Regions from separate parts of the Bradyrhizobium nivariense genome, predicted to be linked through region 2. Evidence: predicted binding sites of a transcription regulator. Region 2 holds the regulator's gene; the other holds the start of a gene.
The links. The regulator PhoB, encoded in region 2, activates phosphate uptake and scavenging genes when phosphate is short. The targets are predictions, from matches to a motif close to TGTCATNNANCTGTCAT.
Positions count from the first base shown of each region.

Region 1: the regulator PhoB is predicted to act here: its motif matches at 3,614-3,630, upstream of QCM77_RS02420 (UDP-2,3-diacylglucosamine diphosphatase).

Region 1 is NZ_JARWCR020000002.1:108,238-114,122, reverse strand. It holds gene QCM77_RS02450 (nucleotidyltransferase family protein) at 1-98, shown strand, start outside; gene QCM77_RS02445 (glycosyltransferase family 2 protein) at 73-753, opposite strand; gene QCM77_RS02440 (phosphoenolpyruvate carboxykinase (ATP)) at 760-1,752, opposite strand; gene QCM77_RS02435 (PqqD family protein) at 1,742-2,164, opposite strand; gene QCM77_RS02430 (Lrp/AsnC ligand binding domain-containing protein) at 2,272-2,517, opposite strand; gene thiD (bifunctional hydroxymethylpyrimidine kinase/phosphomethylpyrimidine kinase) at 2,648-3,448, shown strand; gene QCM77_RS02420 (UDP-2,3-diacylglucosamine diphosphatase) at 3,654-4,466, shown strand; gene QCM77_RS02415 (glycosyltransferase family 4 protein) at 4,466-5,554, shown strand; gene QCM77_RS02410 (threonine/serine dehydratase family protein) at 5,616-5,885, shown strand, end outside.
Region 2 is NZ_JARWCR020000084.1:15,340-21,224, reverse strand. It holds gene QCM77_RS39845 (GcrA family cell cycle regulator) at 402-914, shown strand; gene phoB (phosphate regulon transcriptional regulator PhoB) at 1,075-1,782, opposite strand; gene phoU (phosphate signaling complex protein PhoU) at 1,805-2,521, opposite strand; gene pstB (phosphate ABC transporter ATP-binding protein PstB) at 2,533-3,354, opposite strand; gene pstA (phosphate ABC transporter permease PstA) at 3,351-4,196, opposite strand; gene pstC (phosphate ABC transporter permease subunit PstC) at 4,201-5,190, opposite strand; gene pstS (phosphate ABC transporter substrate-binding protein PstS) at 5,360-5,885, opposite strand, start outside.

The DNA of each region.
Region 1 (5,885 bases), on a different contig from region 2:
TCGGCCACTCGATCGACCACCGCCTGCTTGGTCTGTTCGTGAAGTCAGTCTCGATCAACGGCGTGCCGGTGTTCACTCCGGCGGCCGCTGCGCCTTGATGGCCTGGCGCAGCGCCATCAGCGTCTGAAGATTTTGGGCGTCCGTGTTGGTGCGGCCGCCGTTGCCGAGATGAAGCCGGCGCCGCACGACGACGTCGTCGACATGCGCGATTTTCAATCCGCCCTGCTTGGCGCGGCCGAGCCATGCGATGAAGAAAGTCGCGGGCAGCGTCTCGTCGAACGGACCGGACCGGTCGAGTGCGGGGCGCCGGATCAGCATGCATTGCTTGAGCTCACCCGGCATGATCTCGACGGCCGGCTCGAGGCGCGCGCGCTGCGCCTCCGGCACGTCGGGGCTGACGAATTGCTGCACCTTGCCGAAGGCGGCGTCGATGTTGCCGTCATGATCGAGCAGTGCCAGCTGCATCTCGAGCTTGCGCGGAGTCCAGAGGTCGTCTGCATCGCAGAAGCCGATCAGCTCGCCGCGCGCCATCGCGAGGCCCTTGTTCACGGCGACGGCCTGGCCGCTGTTGGTCTGTGTGAACGCGACGATCCGATCACCGAACCGGTCGAGAATGCCGCGCGTGCCGTCGCTCGATCCGTCGTCGACGACGATGACCTCATCGGGCAGGATGGTCTGGCCGAGCACGCTCTCGATCGCCTCGGCGATGTAGGCCTCGGAATTGTAGGCGGCGATGACCACGGAGACGCGCATGCGGCCTCACAGCCGTTCCAGTTGGCGGGCGAAGGCGGCGGGGATGTCCATCGGCACGGTGCCGGTATCGGCGAAGAACACCGGCGCAAGCCCCGCGATCCGCGCCACCTTGGCGGCGATCTCGTTCGGCCATCCCGGCAATTCGTAGGCCGTGGTCGGCAGCAGCGCGCGAAATGCGTCCGACTGCCGCGCCGGAGTGAATTCGGGTGTTACAGCGCCGCGCCGGCGCGGGATGAAAGTCGCGCGCAGCCTGCCGCCGCCGATCCGGTCGCCGAGATTGGCGAGACTCAATTCGTGGCGCGGTTCGCCGTTGAAATCCGAGACCGGCGTGGCTTCGCCGATGAAGCTCTGAAACGTCTCAACCAGGGCAGGGCGCAGCCGCGCCGAGCAGAACAGCGGCTCGATCCGGCCGGTCTCGCTGTTCACAGCGACGAAGTCGTCACCCGCATAGCGCCAGCCGGCTTTGGCGCAGGCCAGCGCCGCGGTGGTCTTGCCGCTGTGCCCTTCGCCGGCCAATAGCGTGAAGCCTGCGTCGCTTCCCACAGCCGCGCCATGAACCGCGCACCAGGGCGTATCGTGCATCATGGCGTGGATCAGCGAGATCGCCGGCCGGCTGCGGATCCAGGGCGGCGCCTCGCCCTTCGGCAGCCAGGCGATGCCGCGCTTTGCTGTGAGATCGACCGCAAACAGCACGGGGATGACGGCCGGCTGCCACACCGAATAAATGCCGTCCTCGATCAGCAGGCGCGGGCGCTCGGAGGCCTCCGGCACCAGGGCCGCGAGATCATGGTGGCCCGCCGTGATGAAGCGCAGGTCAAGATCGACGCGATCAGGCGTGCTCCGGATGTAGGCCGGCAGGAACGTGCCGGCCAGATCCTGCGAGGCAAAGCCGAGACGCAGCGAGAACGGGCCGCAGCGGGCATGCGCCTCGATCGGTTCCGACACAGTTCTGGCGAAGACCGCCGCGATCTCCTGCCAGATGAGACCGCTAGCTTTCATGAGACTCGCGCAGCGGCCAGCCTTCATCGCCGGCATCGTGCACGGGGTCCATCAGCAAGAGCTCCCGCAGATTGTCGAAGCGCTGGAATTCGGGGGCGGCGAATGCGCCCGACAGCACCGGCGTCCATGTCTCGACGTCCGCATCGGCCGCGCCTTCAGCGATGAAACCCTCTGCCAGCATGCTGTCGACGAAGGCTTGCACCTGCGGCGTGATGGAGGCGGCATCGCCGCCGGTCGCGGCAGCTAAAGCGCTCGCGATCCCCTCAACCGTTCGGTTGGCCTTGAGGCCGAGCCAGACTTGCGCAGCGCTGCCGTCGAGGTTGTAGTAGACGCCATTCTGATAGTTGGCCAACACCACTTCACTATCGAATTGCTGGCTGATCAGCAGCGGCACCGTGGTGGTGAGGGCCATGACTTGCTCGGTACTCGCTTCAATTCCCAAGAACTTCAATTCAAGGCCCGGACGCTAGCACAGGCGCCCGGCCGCGCGATCGTGCGGCTTGCGTCAATTCAAGGCAGCTAGGTCGCCCCAAACGCCTTGAAGGTGATGATGGTGAGGGTGTCCTGGATGCCCGGCAGCACCTGCACCTTCTCGTTGATGAAGTGGCCGATGTCGGTGTCGTTGTCGACGTAGAACTTCACCAGCAAATCGTAATGTCCGGCCGTGGAGTAGATCTCGGAGGCGATCTCGGCTTCGGCAAGCGCATTGGCGACCGTATAGGACTGGCCGAGCTTGCATTTGATCTGGACGAAAAAAGGAACCATAGCAGTCACTCCGAAGGCATATCTGACCGGCTAATAGGCCAAAACCGGCCGGATTTGGCAAGCGAACTTGCGGGGCACCGGGGTGCGCGCTAGGACGGGCCATGGTCCCCAGGAAGCGGAAAATCGCCCTATGACGACCCCCGTGGCGCTCACCATCGCAGGCTCCGATTCGAGCGGCGGCGCCGGCATCCAGGCCGACCTGAAGACCTTTGCCGCGCTCGGTGTCTTCGGTGCTTCCGCCATCACGGCGCTGACGGCGCAGAACACGCGCGGCGTCACCGGCATTCACGCCGTGCCGGCCGAGTTCGTCACCGCGCAGATCGACGCCGTGTTCTCCGATCTCAATGTCGGCGCGGTCAAGATCGGGATGGTGGCACAAGCTGCCAGCATCGATGCGATCGCAGCCGCGCTGTCGCGCTGGGCACCTGGGCACATCGTGCTCGATCCCGTGATGGTGGCGACGTCGGGCGATCGCCTGCTCGCGTCCGAAGCCATCGACGCCCTGCGTACGAGGCTGATGCCGCTGGCCTCGGTGATCACGCCCAATCTGCCGGAGGCCGCGGCTCTTCTCGACGAGCCAGTCGCGGCAAGCGAGGCCGACATCGCGAGCCAGGGGCGCCGCCTGCTCGCGCTCGGCTGCCGTGCGGTCCTGATCAAGGGCGGGCACGGCGAGGGCGCCGAGAGCGTTGACTATCTCGTCGATTCCGAAAACACGATTGCGCTCGCCGCACCCCGCGTCGCCACCAAAAACACCCATGGCACCGGCTGCTCGCTGTCGTCGGCGGTTGCTGCGGGTCTCGCCAAGGGCGAGACGCTTCAGGAGGCGGTGCGCAACGCCAAGGCCTGGATCAGTGCGGCGATCGCGGCCGCCGACCGCTTCAGCGTTGGTCACGGCCACGGGCCGATCCATCATCTCCACCGATTTTACTGACGCCGGCCGCGACCGCGCGGCTGTTAACCCATCCAGCCATGCAGTTCCGGGTTCTTGCGGAGGTCGCTGCGGCTTCATGTCGCCTGATTGTCGCATGCGACTGATATTCGCGGGGAGGGCGAGGCGAGGTTTGATTCGTATCTGAGGGTGCCTCAAAGGTTCAATTGTCATCCCCCTGTCACGGGATATTGTTACAGGCTGTCGCATGGGAAGTTACGATGTGAGTGACGAGAGCCCTGAAAGGCGCTTTCGCACCTTATTCATCTCCGACGTTCATCTCGGGGCCCGCGGTTCTCAAGCCGACCTTCTGCTCGACTTCCTGCGTTTCCATGATGCCGACACGATCTATCTCGTCGGCGACATCGTCGACGGCTGGGCGCTGAAATCGAGCTGGCACTGGCCGCAATCGCACAACGATCTGGTCCAGAAGCTTTTGCGCAAGGCGCGCAAGGGCGCCAAGGTCATCTACATCCCCGGCAATCACGACGAGTTCCTGCGCAACTATTACGGCACGCATTTTGGCGGCATCGACGTCGTCGAGAACACCGTCCACACCGGCGTGGACGGCAAGCGCTATCTCGTCATCCACGGCGACATCTTCGACCTCGTGGTGCAGAACGCACGCTGGCTCGCCCATCTCGGCGACAAGGCCTACGATTTCGCGATCCAGATGAATCGCTTCGTCAACTTCTTCCGGCGCATGTTCAAAGTGCCCTATTGGTCGCTGTCGCAATGGGCCAAGCAGAAGGTCAAGAACGCCGTCAACTATATCGGCGCGTTCGAGCAGGCGCTCGCCGCCGAGGCGCGGCGCCACGACGCCGACGGCGTGATCTGCGGCCATATCCACTACGCTGTGATCCGCGACGAGGGCGGCATCCGCTACATGAATTGCGGCGACTGGGTCGAGAGCTGCACGGCACTGGTCGAGCACGACGACGGCCGTTTCGAGATCATCACCTGGGCGGACCAGGCGCAGAAGCCGGCACAAGTCCCGCAGGTCGCGGCAAGGGCAGCCTGATGCGCATCCTGGTCGCGACTGACGCCTGGCACCCGCAAGTCAACGGTGTGGTTCGGACGCTGACCAAGCTTGCTGACGCCGCCAAGGGGCTTAGTGTCCAGGGTCTTGGCGTCCAGGGTCTTGGCGTCGAAGTTCTTCGCGTCGAATTCACGTTCCTGACGCCGCAATCGTTCCGCACTTTTGCGATGCCGAGCTATCGGGACGTCCGGCTGGCCATGCCGCGCCCGGCACGGATCGCGAAGCTGATCGAAGAGGCGCACCCGGACAGCATCCACATCGCGACGGAGGGTCCGATCGGCCTGATGGTGCGCCGCTATTGCCGCCAGCGCAAGCTGCCGTTCACGACCAGCTTCCACACCCGCTTTCCGGAATATGTCCGCGCCCGGGTGCCGGTGCCGGGCTCCCTGATCTGGCGGGCGCTGCGCCGATTCCACAGCCCCAGCCGCGCCGTGATGGCGGCAACACCTGCGCTCGCCCGCGAGCTGACCGACCGCGGCTTCGACAATGTGGTGCTGTGGCCGCGCGGCGTCGACACCCATTTGTTCCATCCCCGCGCGATCGATCTCTGTCTGCCGGCACCGGTGTTCCTCTCGGTCGGCCGGGTTGCGGTGGAGAAGAATCTCGAGGCGTTCCTCGACCTCGACCTGCCCGGCACCAAGGTGATCGTCGGCGACGGTCCGGCGCGTGTCGCGCTGGAGGAGGCCTATCCGGACGCGATCTTCCTCGGCGAAAAGCACGGCGAGGAGCTGGCGGACATCTACGCTGCCGCCGACGTGTTCGTGTTTCCGAGCAAGACCGACACGTTTGGCCTGGTCCTGCTCGAAGCGCTCGCGAGCGGCCTGCCGGTCGCGGCGTTCCCGGTGAAGGGGCCCCGCGACGTCATTGGCGATGCGCCGGTCGGCGCGCTCGATCACGATCTGCGCAGCGCTTGCTTCGCCGCGCTGGACATCTCCCGGCAGGATTGCGTCGCGTTCGCCGCCAATTACACCTGGGAGGCCTCGGCCCGGGCTTTTATCGACAGCATTTGGGCGGTCGGCGCGGTGCTGCCGGGCCGGAATGGGGCGGAGCCGGCGCGATTCGTCGCCTGAGAGCCTAATCCTCGCGCGGAGATGTCTTGCCCGCGCCTCATCCGCCGCGATAACATCTGATATGACCGAACAGCTCCTCCCGATCGGCCCTGCCGATATCGATGCCGCAGCCCGCGTGATCGCGCCCTTCGCCGTCCGCACCCCGCTGCTGTCCTTTCCCGTGCTCAACGAGCGCGTCGGTGCAAAGGTGTTCCTGAAGCCGGAGATGCTCCAGCGCACCGGCTCGTTCAAGTTCCGCGGTGCCTTCAACAAGGTCGCCTCGATCCCGCAGGACAAGCGCGCCGGCGGCGTGGTCGCGTTCTCCTCCGGCAACCATGCCCAGGGCGTGGCG
Region 2 (5,885 bases):
TGACCGGCCCGGAAAACGAAACGTGCCGCCTCTTCAGGGCGGCACGCATGAGTATCTTAGGCCTGGTGAAACGGGTGTCAATGCCGCCCGGAAAGCCTCGCGAAACGCTGAATCCGTAGTCTTGCGGTGCCGATTTTGCGGGTTTTCACCACGGAACATGTGGAAGCGAGTCGGCGGACTCTTGCGCGGGAGTCACGCCATATTGTAGCGTTTGGATTGTCAGATACGACATCTCGTGCAGTGGTTCTGATCTCTAAGTCCTCATGTACCGGCGTAAACGTTCGGGCGTTCTAGTCGCGCCCGGCGAGCCTTAAGGGATTCTGGCGGCACGGGTTTTTAAAGGCTTAGGCATTCGCTGCGAGGCCCCAGGATGGCTGGCCCGCAGCGAGGGAAAGGGTGCAATGACGGTTTTGACCTGGTCCGATGATCGCGTCGAGCAGCTAAAAAAGCTCTGGGAGGCCGGACTTTCGGCCAGCCAGATCGCGGCTGAGCTCGGCAATGTGACCCGCAATGCCGTGATCGGCAAAGTGCACAGGCTCGGCCTGTCGGGCCGCGCCAAGAGCCCTTCATCGGCAGCGCCGCGGCCGCGCAAGGCGCGTCCCGCGCAGCACATGATGCGGGTGACCCGCCCGATCTCGCGCGGCAACACCGCGCTGGCACAGGCCTTCGAAGTCGAGGTGGAGGCCGAACCGGTCACCTACGACAACGTGGTGCCGATGAGCCAGCGGCTGTCGCTGCTGGAATTGAACGAGGCGACCTGCCACTGGCCGGTCGGCGATCCCTCGAGCCCGGATTTCTTCTTCTGCGGCGGCAAGGCGCTCTCCGGCCTGCCCTACTGCGCCCAGCACTCGCGGGTCGCGTATCAGCCGGCATCGGATCGGCGGCGTGCACCGGTGAAGCCGGGGCCGCGGTAAGTAGTTTCGATTTCAGGATCGAGCCGTGACGCGATGACGGCTCAAAAATACTCAATGTCGTCCCGGCCTAGTGCGCAAGTGCGCACTAGGCCGGGACGACATCGGAGATTGTGGCGGCAGCCGGCTAGATCACGTCTGCCAACATCACACCGCAAATCCCCTACGCCTGCTCCGCCTTCGCAAAGCGATCGTCCAGCGCGTAGCCGGCACCGCGGACGGTGCGGATCGGGTCCTGCTCGCGGCCGAGATTGAGCAGCTTGCGCAGGCGGCCGATGTGAACATCGACGGTGCGCTCATCGATATAGATGTCGCGGCCCCAGACGCTGTCGAGCAATTGCTCGCGCGAGAACACCCGCCCCGGATGCTCCAGGAAGAACTCAAGCAGGCGATATTCGGTCGGGCCGAGATCGATCGGCCGGCCCGAGCGTGCCACGCGGCGCTTGTCGCGGTCGAGCTCGATGTCGCCAAAGGCGAGCACGGTGGCGAGCCGCTCGGGGCTTGCGCGCCGCAGCAGGCCTTTTACGCGCGCCAGCAATTCCGGGACCGAGAACGGCTTGACGATGTAATCGTCGGCGCCGGTCGCAAGACCCCGCACCCGCTCGCTCTCCTCGCCGCGCGCGGTGAGCATGATGATCGGGAGCTGCTTGGTCTCGGGACGGGTGCGCAGCCGCCGGCACAATTCGATGCCGGATAGCCCCGGCAGCATCCAGTCGAGCACGATCAGATCGGGGATGTGCTCCTTGAGGCGGGTGTCGGCGTCGTCGCCGCGCATCACCGTCTCGACGTCATAGCCGTCGCCTTCGAGGTTGTAGCGGAGAAGCTCGGTCAGGGCTTCCTCGTCCTCAACCACCATAATGCGTGCGCCCATCGGGTCGTCGCTCCTTAAGTCTTCAAGTATTCGGTACCGTGGTGGCGAAGGTCGTCATGTCGCCCTTCGGCCGCTTGTCGGTCATCGCCTGGCCCTCGATCATGTAGAACACGGTCTCGGCGACGTTGGTGGCGTGGTCGCCGATCCGCTCGATGTTCTTGGCGCAGAACATCAGGTGGATGCAGAACGAGATGTTGCGCGGATCCTCCATCATGTAGGTGAGGAGCTCGCGGAACAGCGAGGTGCAGATGGCGTCGACTTCCTCGTCGCCCTTCCACACCGCCATCGCCGCCGGCAAATCATGCGCGGCATAGGCGTCCAGCACCGACTTGACCTGCTGCTGCACGAGGTCGGTCATGTGCTCGAGGCCGCGGAACAGCTTGAGCGGATGGAAGTCCGTCTCCAGCGCCGCGACGCGCTTGCCCATGTTCTTGGCGAGGTCGCCGATGCGCTCGAGATCGGTCGCGACGCGCATGGCGCCGACGATCTCGCGCAGATCGATCGCCATCGGCTGACGGCGGGCGATGGTGAGCACGGCGCGCTCCTCGATGCGCTTCTGCAGCGCGTCGAGCTCGGCATCGATGGTGACGACGCGCTGGCCGAGCGGGATGTCGCGACGGATCAGCGCGTCGACGGAATCGACGATCATGCGTTCGGCGATGCCGCCCATCTCGGCGACCAGGCGGGTGAGTTCCTGGAGGTCGGTATCGAAGGCCTTTGCGGTATGTTCAGAACCCATGTTCCGTCTCCTCAGCCGAACCGTCCGGTGATGTAATCCTGCGTGCGCCGGTCGGTCGGCGACGTGAAGATCTTGCTGGTGTCGTCGAACTCGATCAGCTCGCCGAGATACATGAAGGCGGTCTTGTCCGAGACGCGCGCCGCCTGCTGCATGTTGTGGGTGACGATCGCGATCGTGTAGTCCTCGGACAGCTCCTGGATCAGTTCCTCGACCTTGGCGGTCGAGATCGGGTCGAGCGCCGAGCAGGGCTCGTCGAACAGGATGACCTCGGGCCGTACCGCGACGGTGCGGGCGATGCAGAGGCGCTGCTGCTGGCCGCCGGAGAGCGACAGGCCGGAGGCGTTGAGCTTGTCCTTGACCTCGTTCCACAGCGCGCCGCCGCGCAGCGCCTTCTCGACCCGGCCGTCCATCTCGGACTTCGAGATCTTCTCGTAGAGGCGGATACCGAAGGCGATGTTCTCGTAGATCGTCATCGGGAACGGCGTCGGCTTCTGGAACACCATGCCGACGCGGGCGCGCAGCAGGTTGAGGTCCAGCTTGCCGTCGAGGATGTTGGTCTGGTCGAGCATGAGCTGACCGGTGGCGCGCTGGCCGGGATAGAGGTCGTACATCCGGTTGAAGATGCGCAGCAGGGTCGACTTGCCGCAGCCCGACGGGCCGATGAACGCCGTGACGCGGTTGGCGCCGAGCGTCAGGTTGATGTTCTTCAGCGCATGGTGCTCGCCGTAATAGAAGTTCAGGTTGCGGACGGTCACCTTGGGGGGCGCCTCGGGCAGCATCGGCGCGTGGGGCAGTCCACCCGCCGCGCTCATCGATACGGAAAGATCACTCATTTTGCGGTCCTCTCGGCGCCCAGAATGCGCGCGCCAATATTAAGGGCAAGAACGGTCAGGGTGATGAGCAGCGCCCCGCTCCAGGCCAGCTGCTTCCAGTAGGCATAGGGGCTCTGCACGAAGTTGTTGATGGTGACCGGCAGGTTCGCCATCGTCTTGTTCAGGCCGAGGCTGAAGAACTGGTTCGACAGCGCGGTGAACAGCAGCGGCGCGGTTTCACCGGCGACGCGAGCGGTCGCGAGCAGCACGCCGGTGATGAGGCCGGAACGGGCAGACCGATAAGCAATCCGCTTGATCACCAGCGAACGCGGCAGGCCGAGCGCCGAGGCCGCCTCACGCAGCGCGTTCGGCACCAAGAGCAGCATGTCCTCGGTCGTGCGCAGCACCACCGGGATCACGATCACGGCGAGCGCGAGGCTGCCGGCGATCGCGGAGAAGCCGCGCATCGGCACCACCACCGCGCCGTAGATGAACAGGCCGATGATGATCGAGGGCGCCGAGAGCAGGATGTCGTTGATGAAGCGGATCACCGAGGTCAGCTTGTCGTTGCGGCCGTATTCGGCGAGATAGGTGCCGGCGAACATGCCGAGCGGCGCGCCGATGCCGACGCCGATCACGGTCATGATCAGCGAGCCGACGATGGCATTGAGCAGACCGCCCTCGTTCGATCCGGGTGGCGGCGTGTTCTCGGTGAACAGCTGGACATTGAGTCCCGCAAGTCCGTTGTAGAGCAGCGTGATCAGAATCAGCGCGAGCCAGGTGACGCCGAAGGCGGTTGCGGCCATGCAGAGCCCGCGGACCACGATGTCCTTGCGGCGGCGGCGTGAATAGATCGGGTTCATAGCGTCAGTTCCCCGCCTTCTTTTCCAGCCGCATCAGCATCAGCCGCGCCGCTGCGAGCACGAAGAACGTCAGCACGAACAGCAGGAGGCCGAGCAGGATCAGGCCGGACTGGTGCAGGCCGTCGCTCTCGGCGAACTCGGATGCGATCGCCGCCGAGATCGTGGTACCCGGGGCGAAGATCGAGCCCGAAATCCGGAACGAGTTGCCGATGATGAAGGTCACCGCCATGGTCTCGCCGAGCGCGCGGCCCAGCGCCAGCATGACGCCGCCGATGACACCGACGCGGGTGTAGGGGATCACGACGCTGCGGACGACTTCCCAGGTGGTGCAGCCGACGCCGTAGGCGGCTTCCTTCAGGACCGGAGGCACCGTCTTGAACACGTCGACCGAGATCGAGGTGATGAAGGGCAGCACCATGATGGCAAGGATCAGCGCGGCATTGAACAGGCTGAGATAGGACGGGGGACCTGCGAAGATCGCGCCGAGCACGGGGACGCCGTCGAAGATCTTGATCATGAAGGGCTGGAACGTGTTGGCCAGGAACGGGCCGAGCACGAAGAAGCCCCACATGCCGTAGATGATCGAGGGGATGCCGGCGAGCAGCTCGATCGCCATGCCGATCGGGCGGCGCAGCCATTGCGGGCACAGCTCGGTCAGGAAGATCGCAATGCCGAGACCCACGGGAATCGCGATCAGCATCGCGATGAAGGAGGTGACGAGCGTGCCGTACATCGGCCCGAGCGCGCCGAGCACCGGCGGATCGGCGGACGGCGCCCAGCGCTGCGTCCACAGGAACGAGAGGCCGTATTCCTTCATCGCCGGAAAGGCGCCGACGATCAGCGAAATGATGATGCCGCCGAGGATCAGAAGCACCGAGATCGCGGAGAGCCGCGTGATCCAGTAGAAGGTGACGTCGCCGAGCTTGAACGCGCTCAAGGCCTTGGCGCGATCATACGGTCCGGCGTCGTCGATTACATCGCTCTGAACGGCCATCTCTGCCACGCCGATCCCCTGTACCCGTTTAATGTATGCTTGTCGCAGGTCTTATTTTCTAGATCTTGTGATTGGTCTTGTTGTCGGTCTTGCGCCCCGGATGCGGCGCGATGCCGATCCGGGGCGGACGTCTTTTGAGAGCCCGGCGCGGTGCCCGGGACAACAGCGCTTAGCTCTTGATCTCGGCAGCCCAGGTCTTCTCGACCAGGGTCACGACGCCCTCGGGCATCGGGATGTAGTCGAGCTCTTCAGCCGCCTTGCCGCCGTTCTTGAAGGCCCAGCGGAAGAACTTGATGGCTTCCTGCGAGGCCGCCTTGTCGGTGGCGTCCTTGTGCATGAGGATGAAGGTCGCCGCCGTGATCGGCCAGGACTTCTCGCCGGGCTGGTCGGTCAGGATGACGTAGTAGCCGGGCGCCTTGGCCCAGTCGGCGTTGGAGGCGGCCGCCTGGAAGGCTTCGACGGTGGGCTGCACCGGCTTGCCGGCCTTGTTGACGAGACCGGTGTAGGTCAGCTTGTTCTGCTTGGCATAGGCGTACTCGACGTAACCGATCGAGTTCTTGGTCTGGCTGATGTTGCCCGACACGCCTTCGTTGCCCTTGGCGCCGACGCCGACCGGCCATTCGACCGCGGTGCCCTCGCCGACCTTGCTCTTCCAGTCAGCGCTGGCCTTGGCGAGGTAGTTGGTGAAGTTGAAG